DNA from 3 places in the Streptomyces sp. NPDC005202 genome. Region 1 is predicted to be linked to each of the others. Evidence: riboswitches for the same ligand, from Rfam matches in the RefSeq annotation. Region 1 holds a riboswitch; each other region holds the start of a gene.

The links. A riboswitch is a leader RNA that binds a small molecule or an ion and turns the genes downstream of it on or off. The one in region 1 is predicted to bind cyclic di-AMP.
Region 2: it holds a riboswitch for cyclic di-AMP, as region 1 does, so the genes downstream of both, ABZV31_RS23405 (transglycosylase family protein) here and ABZV31_RS26495 (NlpC/P60 family protein) in region 1, are expected to answer to the same signal.
Region 3: it holds a riboswitch for cyclic di-AMP, as region 1 does, so the genes downstream of both, ABZV31_RS30765 (M23 family metallopeptidase) here and ABZV31_RS26495 (NlpC/P60 family protein) in region 1, are expected to answer to the same signal.

What each region holds. Positions count from the first base shown of each region.
Region 1 covers NZ_JBEXHW010000022.1:76,306-81,418, reverse strand. The annotation lists partial or broken gene ABZV31_RS26510 (phosphoketolase family protein) at 1-217, opposite strand, end outside; gene ABZV31_RS26505 (pyridoxamine 5'-phosphate oxidase family protein) at 370-810, opposite strand; gene ABZV31_RS26500 (hypothetical protein) at 1,460-1,774, shown strand; cyclic di-AMP (ydaO/yuaA leader) riboswitch at 2,213-2,384, shown strand; gene ABZV31_RS26495 (NlpC/P60 family protein) at 2,393-3,775, shown strand; gene ABZV31_RS26490 (ABC transporter) at 3,795-4,502, opposite strand; gene ABZV31_RS26485 (SAM-dependent methyltransferase) at 4,553-5,113, opposite strand, start outside.
Region 2 covers NZ_JBEXHW010000017.1:69,747-74,859, reverse strand. The annotation lists gene eno (phosphopyruvate hydratase) at 1-946, opposite strand, end outside; gene ABZV31_RS23405 (transglycosylase family protein) at 1,333-2,028, opposite strand; cyclic di-AMP (ydaO/yuaA leader) riboswitch at 2,033-2,198, opposite strand; gene ABZV31_RS23400 (transglycosylase family protein) at 2,381-3,385, opposite strand; gene ABZV31_RS23395 (cytochrome P450) at 3,586-4,857, opposite strand; gene ABZV31_RS23390 (nucleoside triphosphate pyrophosphohydrolase) at 4,854-5,113, opposite strand, start outside.
Region 3 covers NZ_JBEXHW010000031.1:37,940-43,052, forward strand. The annotation lists gene ABZV31_RS30750 (GNAT family N-acetyltransferase) at 1-264, opposite strand, end outside; gene ABZV31_RS30755 (HPr family phosphocarrier protein) at 443-724, shown strand; gene ABZV31_RS30760 (GntR family transcriptional regulator) at 956-1,651, opposite strand; gene ABZV31_RS30765 (M23 family metallopeptidase) at 1,842-2,600, opposite strand; cyclic di-AMP (ydaO/yuaA leader) riboswitch at 2,613-2,778, opposite strand; gene ABZV31_RS30770 (pitrilysin family protein) at 3,014-4,402, opposite strand; gene ABZV31_RS30775 (pitrilysin family protein) at 4,399-5,113, opposite strand, start outside.

The sequences.
Region 1 (5,113 bases):
TGGGTGTGGACCAGGTGGTTGAGGCCGGGTGACGTCCCCCAGTGGCCGAGCAGCCGCGGCTTGACGTGCTCCGGGCGGAGCGGTTCGGTCAGCAGGGGGTGGCCATGAGGTAGATCTGGCCGACGGAGAGGTAGTTCGCGGCGCGCCAGTGGGCGTCCAGGAGGGTGAGCTCGTCGTCGGTGAGCCCGGCGGGCGCCTGCTGCGTGTCGACGGACACCGGGGTTCCTTTCCGGGTCGGGACAGCGGTCGGGGTGTGGTGCGTGCCGGTGCGCATCACCCCACCCTCGGCCGACCCGCCGGCTACCCAACAGGGCCGATCGGGCCACGCCCCAGGGCCGCGGCGCCCTCGTGAGGGCGACAGGGCCCCGCTCACGGAGCGATGTCCACCCCGTAGAGCGTCTGCCCGCCGACCAGCTCGCGCCCGGTGACCAGCTCCGGGTGGATACGGACGAAGACCTCCTCGGGCGACGGCACCCAGGAGCGCGGGCCGATCCGGGCCAGCCGCTCCTGCTCGGCGGGGTCGGTCACCACGGTGGCCCGGCCGGTGACGACGACGCTCCAGCCGGAGCTCCTGGCGGCGTCGACCTCGTCCGCCTCGAAGGCGACCACCGACCCGGCGACCGCGCGTGCCAGTTCCGAGGCGGCCGAGGTGCGCAGCAGCACCGCGCCGTCGCCGTCGAGACAGAAGTTGACCGGCAGCACCGCGGGCAGGGCCTGGCGCGTGTGGACGATACGGCCGACAGGCACCTTTGCCAGCAGACGCAGGCACTCCTGCCGGTCGAGTTCGCGGAAACCGTCGTTGGGGTACATGGCCAGTCCGTCTTTCGCCTGGTTCAGCGTTATCGCTCCATCGTCGGGCGGACGCCGGCCGGGGGTGAGGGGCCATCGGTCCCTCCACCGCCGGAGAGCGTCCCCATTCCCGGCCGGAGAATGGCCCCCGCGGGAGAACGGCCCCCCACCCGGCCGGAGAACGGGCCCCCCTTCTTGGCGGCGAGCGGCCCCACCCCGCGCGCGCCCGGCGTCCCGACGCGGGGCGGGCGCGGCCGCAGGAGTGGGCCCCGAACGGCCCTGTGATGCCGTCCGCCCGGCCCAAGCCACGGCCCGCCTCCACCTGTCACCTTGCTGTATGTGACGGCGAAAAGGAGGTGCGGACCCATGCCCGGTGACAGGCGTGCCGACACAAGGCCCGGACACAAGGCCCAGGAGTACGAGGACCCTGCTGTGGCGGTGGCGGAGCAACCGCTTCGCCGGCACGACGACGTCGTCGAGGCGTGGATCGTGCTGGCCGTGTGGCTGGTCGTCGTGGTGGGCGGCGCGATCGTGGGCCTGGTGACCGCCCGCGCGACCGACGCGGCGTACACGCGCCAGCGCGCCGAACGTCAACCGGTAGGCGCCGTGCTGCTCACGGACGTACCGCGGACCGCCGCGGAACTCGCCGGGCACCAGCGGCGACCGGATCATGGCGAAGGTCCGCTGGACGCCACCCGACGGCTCCTTCCGCACGGGCACGACCATGGTGCACACCGGGCGGACCGCCGGAACCAGGATCACGGTCTGGACGGATGCCCGGGGCGGCCTGACCACCGAGCCCCGCAGCCGCACCGAGGCGCCGGTCGAGGCGGGCTTCTTCGGGGGCGCGGCAGCGCTGGCTCTCGCCGGTGCGGCCTTCGGCACCGGGGCCGTGGCACGGTACTGGCTCACCCGGCGGCGCATCGACGCCTGGGGCAGGGAATGGGACCTGGTCGGTCCGCAGTGGGGGCACAAGCCCGGCTGACGCAGGGCCGATCGGCCCCGGCCTGGGGCCCACCGGCCCTCGCCGGGTCTCTTCGCCACCCCGAAGGATGAAAGGCCCGCCCGAGCGGGTGGGCCCTGAAACCCCGCCGGAGTCGGATCCTCGGCGGGGGCCTCGGCAGAGCCGCTTTCCGCGCGGCGCGAGCGGGCCGGACAGGGCAGGCTCGGCTCGACGTCGCAGGGCCCGCGTACCGGTTTCAGCCGGTGCGCGGGCCCCTTGCCGTGCCCTGCGGGAAAGGGCGGCCGAGGTCGGGAATGCGTGAGTACCGGCACGTACGAGCCGGCCGCGCCACGGCTCTCCACAAGGAAAAGGTCACATAAATGTATCGGACATTTCGCGCTTCAACCTTCACGCGAGGCACACATGTTCGCTAAGTTGACGTCCAGGCCGCTCGATTGCCTCCGGTGAACCCGCCGGATCGTGCGACCTCCGCCGAGTCCGGCACGCCCCTGCGGCGGCCGGAGCCGGGGACCCGACCGACATTGGGGTGAATCGGCCCAACTGCCCGCCAGGGCAGGGCCGTAGGGCACACCTTCCGGACCGTCCGCCCGAACCCGACAGCTAACTCGGTAGGCGGAATACGGAAGGAGTACGTCTTCCTTGGCGTCGGAACGAACCTCGCGCCCGGGCGGCATCAGCCTTCCCGGCATGCGCAACTCCGCCCTGACGACGGCCGCGGGCGACAACGGACCCAGCCGCGATGAGGTTCAGCAGCGGATCAGCAGCCTCTACGACCAGGCCGAGACCGCCACGGGGAACTACAACGCCACCCGCGCGATGAGCAAAGGAGGCCGCACGCGCCTCAACTCGGCGGCCGGCAACGGCTCCAGGCGCACCGATCCGCTTCTCGAGAGCGTCGCCAAGCAGTGGTTCGACGTGGCACGTGCCCAGTTGGGTCCCACCGTTCCGGCCGTCCTGCCGGCGGACCGCATGCCCGGCCCGGAGCGCTCCCGGCCCGCGGGCCCGGCGAGGCGACCGGCGGACGGCCTCGGCGAACGCGGACGGGAGGCGACGCCCGGCCCCTCCGTGCTGGAGTTGACGGCCGGACCTGCCACCACAGCGATGCCCATACCCGAGTTGACCGCCGGGCCCGCCACCACAGCGATGCCCATACCCGAGTTGACCGCCGGGCCCGCCACCACGGTGACCGCCGGTCCGGTGGCGGAGTCGGCTGCCGGGCCCTTGGCAGCGCTGCCGTCCGTGTTCGAGACACGAGCGGAGCCCGCCAGGGTCGTTACGGCCCCTGTCGCCCAGCCCCGGCAGCCGGCGCTGCGGTCCTCCAAGGAGCAGTTCCAGAGGAAACTCACCCAGGCCCGCGCGCTGCTGTCCCAGCATGCCGCGCAGCAGAGCGTGGCACCGGCCGCGATCGAGGCCCCGCCGGCCGAGGAATCCTGGCTCACCTCCGGTGAATCCTGGCTCACGCCCTACCAGGGGCCGGAGCAGCAGTACCAGCAGTCGGCGGGGCTCGGCGTAACCCTGCCCGTCGACGCGGGCATGGCCCTCGCACCTGGCACCGCCGTCGGCCCGGAACAGGCCCTCGACACCGCCCTGTCCCTCGGCAGCCCGGCGTCGACCGGCACCGCAGCTGCCGTCGGCATCGGCGACACAGCGGGCTCGACCTACGAAAGGAAGGCCGCGAAGGCGCTCGCCTTCGCCCGTGCGCAGATCGGCAGGCCGTGCGTCTGGGGCGCGACCGGGCCGGACTCCTACGACTGCTCCAGCCTCACCCAGGCCGCCTGGAGGGCCGCCGGGGTGGTCCTGCCCCGCACCGCGTACGACCAGGCCGGCTCCGGAACACCGATCCCCCTCGCCGAGTTGTGGCCCGGAGACCTGATCTTCTTCTACGGCGACGCCGGCCACGTCGGCCTCTACGCCGGCAACGGCATGATGGTCCACGCCCCGAGCCCGGGGGCGTCGATACGCGAGGAGTCGATCTTCTACGCCGGACCACAGGCCATCCACAGCGCGGTACGGCCCGCGTGACGCCGCACAGCGTGGAAGCTCAGTCGAGGATGTGCCGCAGGTACGCCTGCGGGGCGGCCAGATAGCGGCGCCAGTGGTCGACGAGGGCGAGTTCGTGCCACGCCACCCGGCGCATGCCGTGCTCGCCCACCTCGACGATCTCCGCACCGGGCAGCGCGGTCAGCAGCGGAGAGTGGGTGGCACGGATGACCTGGCCGCCCTGCCTCACCAACTGGTTGATGTGTCCGAGCAGTTCCAGGCACGAGGCGAAGGACAGCGCCGCCTCCGGCTCGTCCATCACATACAGCCCCGGCTGGAGGAACTTGCTGCGGAACGCGGCGAGAAACCCCTCGCCGTGACTGACGGCATCGGGCGCGAACCCTTCCCGGCCGAGGGCGTCCAACGCCGTCTCGGCGCGCAGGAAGAAGCCCTTGCGGGCCGACCAGTTGCCCACCATGCGGCGTCCGCGCGGCGCCGCCTCGAAACGGATCCGCTCGCCCAGCACCGACCTGGGGCGGTGACTGGCGTAACGCCAGTCGTGCGAACCGCCCCAGGGGTCCAGGCCGAACCCCTCCGCCAGGGCCTCGACCAGGGTCGACTTGCCGGAACCGCTCTCACCGACGAGAAAGGTCACCGGCGCGGTGAACCGCAGCCCGTCCGCCAGCAGCGTGCGTACGCAGGGCACGGACCACGGCCACAGCTCCTCGTCGCACGCGGCGACGTGGACGTACGCGCGTTCGATGATCACGCAGCGAGTCTCTCACGGGGCGCCGGCACCCCGCCCGGCCGCGAGCCACGCTACGCGCTCTTGCGGCCCACTCCGGCGTACACCCAGTACTGGGACGGGTCCTCCGGTGTCTCGTCCTCCGGGTCGGGGCGCCAGAGGGGGACGTGGACCAGGCCCGGGTCGACCAGGTCGAAGCCGTCGAACAGGGAGTTGATCTCGTGGTAGGAGCGGGGGGTGACCGGAGAGGTGGCCCGGGTGCGGTACAGCTGCCCGACCGCGGCGGCCGTGTCCGGGCGTTCCTGGTCGGTGGCGTGGGTCAGGGCCAGCCAGCTGCCCGCGGGCACCGCGTCCCGGAAGGCGGCGACGATGCCGGCCGGGTCCTCTTCGGGCGCGACGAAATGCAGGATCGTGATCATCAGGACGGCGACGGGCTGCTCGAAGTCGATCAGCCCGCGCACCTGCGGCGAGGACAGCACATCGGCGGGCCGCCGGATGTCCGCGGCCACGATCGCCGCGTCCGGGTTGCCGGCGAGGAGCGCCTCGCTGTGCGCGACCGCCACCGGGTCGTTGTCCACGTACACCACCCGGGCGCCGGGGCTGGCGGACTGGGCGACCTCGTGGACGTTGCCCTG
Region 2 (5,113 bases), on a different contig from region 1:
CGAACAGGTCGTCGCCGACCAGCTGGACCTTGTCGCCGAGCTTGTCGGTGATGACCTTCCAGCCGGCCCAGTCGTCCTCGAACAGCGGGTCCTCGATGGAGACCAGCGGGTAGGCGGCGACGAGCTCCTCGTAGTACTCCGTCATCTCCGCGGCGGAGCGCTCCTTGCCCTCGAAGAGGTACTTGCCGTCCTTGTAGAACTCGGAGGCGGCGACGTCGAGGGCGAGGGCGATCTGCTGGCCGGGGGCGTAGCCGGCCTCCTTGATGGCCTCCAGGATGAGGTCGAGGGCCTCGCGGTTGGAGCCGAGGTTCGGGGCGAAGCCGCCCTCGTCACCGAGGCCGGTGGACAGGCCCTTGCCCTTCAGGACCTTCTTCAGGGTGTGGTAGACCTCGGCACCCCAGCGCAGCGCCTCGGAGAAGGACTCCGCGCCGATCGGGGCGATCATGAACTCCTGGATGTCCACGTTGGAGTCGGCGTGCGAGCCGCCGTTGAGGATGTTCATCATCGGCACCGGCAGCAGGTGCGCGTTCGGGCCGCCCAGGTAGCGGAAGAGGGGGAGGTCGCTGGCCTCGGAGGCGGCGTGGGCGACGGCGAGGGAGACGCCGAGGATGGCGTTGGCGCCGAGGGAGCCCTTGTTGTCGGTGGCGTCCAGGTCGAACATCGCCTGGTCGATCAGGCGCTGCTCGGTGGCGTCGTAGCCGACCAGCTCCGGGCCGATCTGCTCGATGACGGCCAGGACGGCCTTCTCGACGCCCTTGCCCTGGTAGCGGTTGGGGTCGCCGTCGCGGAGCTCGATGGCCTCGAAGGCGCCGGTGGAAGCGCCGGACGGGACGGCGGCACGACCCGTGCTGCCGTCGTCGAGGCCGACCTCGACCTCGACCGTGGGGTTGCCTCGGGAGTCCAGGATTTCCCGGGCTACGACGACGTCGATGGACGGCACGAGCATCTCCTTCTTGGATGTGACGCTGGAAGTGCGGGGCTGGTGTGCCTTGCGACTAGAGCCTAACCGCCCGGAGCCATCGGCCAGCCGACCGACCGTCCCGTGGACAGGGTGACCGTACACTTTGTTTCCACACGAAACAAAGGGGCCTGGAGAAGCCGGGATGAAGACCGGGAGAAGAAAAGCCCCGCCCCGGTGCGTACGGGGGAACACGCACCGGGGCGGGGAGCCCGTCGGGGACGGGCGGCGAGCCCCACGTGACCTCCACTGTGCGACCTCCACTGTGGAGGCCACGCGCACGAGGGACCTGTGGCTCGGCTACCGGCCGGCTGTCACTTCAGGTGCAGCTGGCCGACCGGCTGTCACTTCAGGTGCAGCTGGCCGACCGGCTGTCACTTCAGGTGCAGCTGCTGGCCCGGGTAGATGAGGTTGGCGTCCTCGACGATGTCCTTGTTCAGTTCGAACAGCTTCTGCCAGCCACCCTGGACGCGGTGCTTCTCGGCGATCGAGCTGAGGGTGTCGCCCGCGACCACCTTGTACTCGCCGTCGCCCTTCTTGACCTTCTTGCCGGTCGGGGTGGTGACGGTCTTCTTGGCGGCCGGACGCTGCGCGGAGCGGTTGGCGGCCTGCTGCTCGGTGGAGCGGGTGGTGGTGCTGCTCTTCGTGGAGCTGCCGGAGCCGTTGCTCGACGAGGAGCCCGTGCTGCCGGTGTAGGCGGCGCTGGACAGGCCCTTGCCGCAGACCGGCCAGGCGCCCTTGCCCTGGCCCGCGAGGACCTTCTCGGCGATGGCTATCTGCTGCGCCTTGGTGGCCAGGTCGGCACGCGGGGCGTAGGCGGTGCCGCCGTAGGCGGCCCAGGTGGAGTTGGTGAACTGCAGACCGCCGTAGAAGCCGTTGCCGGTGTTGATGGACCAGTTGCCGCCGGACTCGCACTGGGCGACCGCGTCCCACTCGGAAGCGGTGGCGGCGGAGGCGTTGCCGGCCGCCATCAGCGGGGCGGCGACGGCGGCACCGGTGACACCGGCGAGCGCGATGGCACGGGTTGCCTTGGACGGACGACGGTGCTTGCCCTTGCCGGAAAACAGCATGGATGGATCCCCTCACCGACGCCTGCGAGGTGAGCTGTCGGGTTCGGGCCGGTTGAGTTGCCCGGCCGCGCCCCTTGCGAGGCACGGCTTCACCCCCAGCCGCTCCGGTCAACTGCCCGGCGCGGCACTTACCTTGGGTCCCCCGCTCCTGCCTACGGCGCTTGACGCGACGACTGTTCCCGGGCAGCCGCTGGCAGGATTCGGCGTTGCGGCAGCCGGGGCTCGCGATGGCGAGCGGTCATGACCGTAGACACGCGATCCGCCGAATTTCAAAGACGATCAGGGCTTCTGAGACTCATCCCACACTTTCATTGCACCGGACATTCGGCGCGAAGTATGACGTGAACTCCCGCTACTTTTGGGCCGTTTCGGCAGGAACTTCAAGGGTCTGACCGGCAACGAGGTGGTCCGGGTCGGCGCCGATCTCGTCCTTGTTCGCGGCATAGAGCGCGCGCCACCCGCCCGGGAGGTCAAGGGAGTCGGCGATGGACGCGAGGGATTCGCCGGAGCGGACGGTGTACGAGTCGTCGACGGTGGCGCGTGCACCGCTGTCGCCGCGTGAGGCGTGACGACCAGAGGCGGCGGCCGTACGGTTGTCGGCCGGATCCTCGGCGGCACTGTCGCCACGGTGGCGGCCGGTACCGAGCGCCCCGGTGTCGACCAGGGCCGAAGAGCCGCCGGTCTGCCCGGAGTTGTCCGAGTCGCCGAACTCGGGAGCCGCCGTGGGTGAGCTGCCGAAGCCCCGCGAGTCGCTCGCATCGGATTCAGTGGATGTGTCGGACTTGGGGGAGTTGTCCACCTTGGTAGGCGAAGAAGGTGAAGAGGAAGGCTTCGTAGCGGATTCGACCGACGAGCCGGAGGGGCCCGTCGACGAGTCGGACAGACCATGGTCGGTCGACTCGGACGAGTCGGAGGATCCGGACGAGTCGGAAGCCGAGGACGAGCCGCTCCCCACGCCGGTGTCGATGTTCGCCTCACCGGAGTCCTTGGTGAGACCGGAGAGCAGCCCGCAGGTGGGCCAGGCACCGGGGCCCCGGTCGGCGAGGATCTTCTCGGCGACCGCTATCTGCTGGGACCGGCTGGCCTGGTCGGCGCTCGGGGCGTAGGCGAGGCCGCCGTACTTCTCCCAGTCGTCCTGGGTCAACTGCAGGCCGCCGTAGTAGCCGTTGCCGTTGTCGGCGCTCCAGGAGCCGCCGCTCTCGCACTCGGCCACCTTGTCCCACGTGGTGCCGTCGGCCGCGCTCGCGCCGGTGGCGCCGAGGAGCGGGATGGCGATGGCGGAACCGGTCACTCCGGCCGCAACAAGGAGAGCCGGAGCCTGACGGGGGCGACGGTGACGACCGTTCCCGGAGAGCATGCGGAAACCTTTCGTGCGACAGCAGTGACCGGCGCGGCGGATGCTGCTCGGCGCCGCGCTGATGCGTGAACGTATCGGGTGACGATCACTTGTCACAAGTTAATGCCGCGCAGATCACGTGAAGATCACATAGTTGAACGTGTGTCATCTTTGCCCTCGTCAGCGGGCCGGTGCAGGGCCCTTTTCGCCCCGTGTCCGACTTACCGGACCGGCGTGAAGCGGACGGGCAGTGTCCGCAGTCCGCGCATGATGAGCCCGCCACGCCAGCGCAAGTCGGCCGGATCGGCGTCGAGTTGGAGATCGGGGAGCCGGGTGAGGAGGGTGGCGAGCGCGGTCTGGCCCTCCAGCCGGGCGAGCGGGGCGCCGAGGCAGTAGTGGATGCCGTGGCCGTACCCGAGGTGCTGGTTGTCACGTCGGCCGAGGTCGAGAACGTCGGGGTCGGCGAACCGCGCCGGATCCCGGTCGGCGGCGGCGAGGACGACGAGGACCGGGTCGCCGGGTGCGATGTCCTGCCCGCCGATGGTGAGCGGCCGGGTGGCGAACCGCCAGGTGGCGAGCTCCACGGGACCGTCGTAGCGCAGGAGTTCCTCGACGCCGGTCTCCAGCAGGCCGCTTTCGCCGCTCTCCAGGGACTTCTGGAGCCGGTCCCGCTGCTCGGGGTGGGTGAGGAGGGCGTACGTGCCGTTGCCGATGAGGTTGACGGTGGTCTCGAAGCCGGCGAAGAGGAGGATGAAGGCCATGGCGGCGGCCTCGTTCTCGGTGAGGTGCTCGCCGTGGTCGGAGGCGCGGATGAGGCCGGAGATGAGGTCCTCGGCCGGGCCGGGCTCGGCCGGGAGCGCCGCGCGCTTGCGGTGGATCAGGTCGGCGAGATAGCCGCGCATCTTCTTCACCGACCGCGCGACACCGCCGCGCGGCCCTCCCCCGTGCCGGATCATCATGCCCGCCCAGTCCCGGAAGTCGTCCTGGTCCTCGCGCGGGACGCCGAGCATGTCGCAGATGGCGTAGATGGGCAGGGGGAAGGCGAACTCGTGGATGAGGTCGGCCGTGCCCCGGTCCGCGAACCGGTCAATGAGGTCGTCGGCCAGCTCCTGCACCCGGGGCGCGAACTCGGCGACGCGGCGGGGCGTGAACGCCTTGCTGACCAGCCGGCGCAGCCGGGTGTGGTCCGGCGGGTCGATGTTGAGCAGGTGCGTCATCAGCTCGGCCTTGCGCTCGCCGGGGATACCGGTCTTGCCCTTGGCGTGCGCGGGCTCGTCGTGGTGCGCCGGGTTCTTGCTCAGCCGCTGGTCGGCCAGGGCCTGCTTGGCGTCGGCGTACCGCGTGACCAGCCAGGCCTCGACCCCACTGGGCAGCCGCGTGCGGTGCACGGGGGCGTGCTCGCGCAGCCAGGCGTACGCCGGGTACGGGTCGGCGGCGAACTCCCAGGTGAAGAGGTCGGGGGCGGGGCTGTCGGGCGTGGGCTGATCGGTCACTCTCCGACGGTATCCGGCCGTGTGCCCGTCGCCTCCCCCTCCGTCTCCCTGATCGCGTCCCGGTACGCGCGCGCCGCCACCCGCAGCGCCGCCTCCGGGTCGACGCCCTCCGCCTCGGCACGCACCGCCAGGGCGAGCAGTTCGTAGCCGATGCCCGCACCCTTCGGCAGGGGCACCTCGAGGCCCGCCGTGCGCACCCGGGACGCCAGCTTCGCCGCGAGCGCCAGGCCGGGCTGGCCGAGGGGGATGCCCTCCG
Region 3 (5,113 bases), on a different contig from region 1:
CTCGCCGCCGACCGTGGCGGCGAGTCCCACCCGGTCCACAAAGTCGTGGTGCGTGAAGCGGTGGACGTCCTTCGCGGACAGGCGCGGGTAGGGCGCGAAGAAGCGGTAGTACTTCGACTCGTCCGAGACCTGCTCGTAGAAGCTGACCAGGCGGCCGGCATCGTCAATGGTGATGGGCCGGATCCGCGCGGTGCCGCCGTCGCGCAGCACCACGTCGGCCTCCCAGTGGGCGGGGTACTCGTGCCGGTCCGACGGGGTCTGCATGGGCCCCAGAGTAAGGCTCGCGTCCGACAACGGCGCGAGGCAGTCTGTGGAGGACGAAAGTCGGACCGAGGCCGCGGTCCGGCGACACCCCAGGGGCGGGACGAAGGACCGCTCCGGGCATGCTTCACGATGTGGGAAACTGGTCTAGACAACCCTGATACCTGAAGGGCACCATCACATGGCTGAGCGCCGCGTCAACGTCGGCTGGGCCGAGGGCCTCCACGCCCGCCCCGCCTCCATCTTCGTCCGGGCCGCCACGGCCGCAGGCATCCCCCTGACGATCGCCAAGGCCGGCGGCACCCCCGTCAACGCGGCCTCCATGCTGGCCGTCCTCGGCCTCGGCGCCCAGGGCGGCGAGGAGGTCGTCCTGGCGTCCGACGCCGAGGGCGCGGACGCTGCCCTCGACCGGCTGGCCAAGCTGGTCTCCGAGGGTCTCGAGGAGCTTCCCGAGACGGTCTGATCCATGCGGGGAAGCCGCGTCGCCCTTTCCGGGCGGCGCGGTTTCGCCGTTTTCGGGCGGCGCGGCTTCGCCGTTTTCGCACCCGATTCCGGTGGATTTACCGCGGGCACATTCCGGACGCTCACCGCGGGCACACGAATAGCGCGCCGCCATAAATTCCCGGCCCGCGCGAAAAAGGGCAACGGAAATACACCTCCGCCGAATATCCCTTCTTTGTATACGTCGCGCGTGTTAATGCTGCAGGCCCGACATGTTTACGGGATGTTGCGAAGTTCTCACACGGCCTGCGCGGTCCGCGCCGCCGGGGAAACGCAGCCGGTGCGCGGCACTCGCGCGCTCGGTGTGCAGTGCGGTGATGGCCCGCGCGCGCTCGCTGTCGCCGCGCGCGACGGCGTCCACGATGGCCCCGTGCTCGGCCCAGGACTCCACGGGGTTGGCCGACGCCTCCACCGCGTACATCCAGGCGATCTTGTGCCGCAACTGGGTCAGCATCGAGGTCAGCGCATGGCTGCCGGAGGCCTGGGCGAGCGTCTCGTGGAACCAGCCCCCCAGGGAGCGCAGGTCCTCGCTGCTACCCCGCCTGGCCCGCTCCTGGCCCAGCCGGACCAGGCCGCGCAGCACCTTCAAATGGGCCTCCGTGCGCCGCTGGGCGGCGCGGGAGGCGCCGAGCGGCTCCAGGAGCAGGCGCATCTCCAGCAGGTCGGCCGCCTCCTGCTCGGTCGGCTCGGCGACACACGCGCCCGCGTGCCGCCGGGTCACCACGAAACCCTCGGCCTCCAGGGTGCGCAGGGCCTCACGCACGGGGACACGCGAGACGCCGTAGCGGCGCGCGAGGACTTCCTCGGTGAGCCGGCTGCCGCGCTCGTGGACACCGGCGACGATGTCGTCCCGGATCGCCGTGCACACCGAGTGCGCCGGAATACGCATGACCGACCTCCGCCTTAATCCCCGTGAAACGTCGACGATGGACGCGTGTTCCGTGACTCTATTGCAATGAGCCGGAATTTCCGATGGCGGGCCGGAATCCATGGAGTTTTTTTGGACAGTCGGGCGTCCGAAACACCGAAAGCCCCGGCTCGGGGAGCCGGGGCTTCGGGACGTCTGCGGCGCCGATGCGTCAGACGTTCACGCCGTGCTTGCGGAGGTAGGCCACGGGGTCGACGTCGGAGCCGTAGTCCGGGGTCGTCCGGGCCTCGAAGTGGAGGTGCGGTCCGGTGACGTTGCCGGTCGCTCCGGAGAGGCCGATCTGCTGACCCGCAATGACCCTCTGGCCCACCGAGACGCCGATGGACGACAGGTGACCGTACTGGGTGTACATGCCGTCGGCCATCTTGATCACGATCTGGTTGCCGTACGCGCCGCCCCAGCCGGTCTCGACGACGGTGCCGACGCCGACGGCGTGGACGGCGGTGCCGCTGGCGGCATGGAAGTCGATGCCGGTGTGGGCGCCGGAGGACCACAGGGAGCCGCCGGCCTTGTAGCCGGTGGAGACGTAGGAGTTGACGATCGGCGGGACGAAGGCGTTGAGGCGCTTGCGCTCGGCCTCGCGGGCGGCGCGTGCCTTGGCCTCGCGCTCCTTCTTCGCCTGCTCGGCGGCCTTCTTGCGCGCGGCCTCCTCGGCCTTCTTCTGCTCGGCCGCCTGCTTCTGGGCGACGGCCTGGGCGTCGATCTTCGCGGCGACGGAGTCGCCGATCGTGACGACCGGCGTGAGGCCGGTGTCCTCGGGAGCAGGAGCCTCGGCGGCGAGCGCCGGGGCGGCGGCAACGGTGCCGATGACGCCGGTGGTGGTCAGGGCCGCGACGCCCGCCGCGCGGGCGGTGGTGTGGCGCATCCGGCTCGGACGACGGTGCTTCCCGGCGGCGCGCGTGAATGCCATGTGGTGGCTGGTCCTTTCCTTCCCTCTCGCCTACCGGGTTAGCTGACGGGTTCGGAGCAGGAAGGTCTCCTACGGACCCCCTCGCGGCACGCGCGGGCGTCCGATTCACCCCAGGGACTGATGATGGGTCCCCGGCTCCCCTGGCTCGCGCCGTACGGGGACTCGGCGATGGCTGTCCGGTGCCGCGGGTGCGGCGCACTGCCTGACGGACAGCCGGACCGACGCTAAACGGGGCGTCTTTCAATTCCCAAACGGAACAGGGGTTTTGTAGCGCACGCCACAGGGCAGACGGGAAGCCTCTCCTCAATTCGGACATCACGCGGACATCAGGGAGCCCTGGTGACACTTCGGTCACCAGGGCTCCTCCGCGCGCGTGCCGTTCGCCGGCCGGTACGACCGTGCGCCGAGCGTCTCTACTCGGCCGCGACGACGGCGACTTGGCCGATGCCGAGGGCCTCGACCGGCTCCTTGATCTGCGCCGCGTCCCCGACGAGCACCGTCACCAGACGGTCCACCGGGAAGGCGTTGACGACCGCCGCGGTGGCCTCCACCGTGCCGGTCGCGGCGAGCTGCTGGTACAGCCTCGCCTGGTAGTCGTCGGGCAGGTGCTGCTCGACCTGGTCGGCCAGCGTGCTCGCCACGGCCGCCGCCGTCTCGAACTTGAGCGGCGCCACGCCGACGAGGTTCTGCACGGCCACGTCGCGCTCGGCGTCGGTGAGGCCCTCCGCGGCGAGCTTGCGGAGCACTGTGAAGAGGTCCTCCAGGGCCGGCCCGGTGTTCGGGGTGTCTACTGAGCCGCTGATCGCGAGCATCGCGGCACCCGAGCCGTCGGGGGCGGAGCGCAGCACCTGGCCGAACGCCCGCACGCCGTAGGTGTAGCCCTTCTCCTCGCGCAGGACGCGGTCCAGGCGGGAGGTGAGGGTGCCACCGAGGCAGTAGGTGCCGAGCACCTGGGCGGGCCACACGCGGTCGTGCCGGTCGGGGCCGATGCGGCCGATGAGCAGCTGGGTCTGGACGGCGCCGGGACGGTCCACGATCACCACGCGACCGGTGTCGTCGGCGGTCACCGGCGGCACGGGCCGCGGCTTCACCGAGGGGCCGGTCCAGGAGCCCAGGGTCTGGCCGAGCAGGGCGTCGAGGTCGATGCCGGTGAGGTCGCCGACGACCACGGCGGTGGCCGTGGCCGGGCGGACGTGCCGGTCGTAGAAGGCGCGGACGGCCGCCGCGTCGATGCTGCGGACCGTCTCCTCGGTGCCCTGGCGCGGGCGCGACATGCGCGAGGTCGCCGGGAACAGCTCCTTGGAGAGCTCCTTGGCGGCGCGACGGGAGGGGTTGGCCATCTCGTGCGGGATCTCGTCGAGCCGATTGCGCACCAGCCGCTCGACCTCGCTGTCGGCGAACGCCGGCGCCCTGAGGGCATCGGACACCAGACCGAGCGCCTTGGGCAGGCGCGAGGCCGGGACCTCCAGGCTCAGGCGGACGCCGGGGTGGTCGGCGTGCGAGTCGAGCGTGGCGCCCGCGCGCTCCAGCTCGGCGGCGAACTCCTCGGCCGAGTGCTTGTCCGTGCCTTCGGAGAAGGCGCGCGCCATGATCGTGGCGACGCCGTCGAGGCCGGCCGGCTCGGCGTCGAGGGGTGCGTCCAGCAGCACCTCGACGGCGACGACCTGCTGGCCGGGGCGGTGGCAGTGCAGCACCGTCAGGCCGTTGTCGAGCGTCCCGCGCTCGGGCGCCGGGAACGCCCACGGCTTGGCCTCGCCCGCCTGGGGCCGGGGGTGGAACTCCATCGTGGCGAGCTCGGTCACTTCGCCGCCTCCTCGGTGTCGTCGGTGGCCGCGGCTACGGCGGCGTCGGTGTCGTCGGCCTCGCCGGCGACGGGCTCGTAGACGAGCACCGCGCGGTTGTCGGGGCGCAGGCGGGCCTTGGCGACCTCCTGGACCTCCTCCGGCGTCACCTCCAGGACGCGCTGGACGGCGGTCAGGGCGAGCTGCGGGTCGCCGAACAGGACGGCGTACCGGCACAGTTCGTCGGCGCGGCCCGCGACCGTGCCGAGCCGGTCCAGCCACTCGCGCTCCAACTGGGCCTGGGCGCGCTCCATCTCCTCGGCCGTCGGGCCCTTCTCGGCGAACCGGGCGAGCTCCTCGTCGATGGCGGCCTCGATGACCGGGACCTCGACGTCGCCGGAGGTCTTCACGTCCAGCCAGCCCAGGGAGGGCGCCCCGGCCAGCCGCAGCAGGCCGAACCCGGCGGCGACGGCCGTGCGGTCGCGCCGTACCAGCCGGTTGTACAGGCGGGAGGACTCGCCGCCGCCCAGGATGGTCAGCGCCAGGTCGGCCGCGTCGCACGCGCGCGTGCCATCGTGCGGAAGCCGGTAGGCGGCCATCAGGGCGCGGGCCGGGACCTCCTCCTCGACGACCTCGCGCAGCTGCTCGCCGATGATGTCGGGCAGCGAGCCGTCCCGCGGCTCCGGCTTGCCGTCGTGGGCGGGGATGGAGCCGAAGTACTTCTCGATCCAG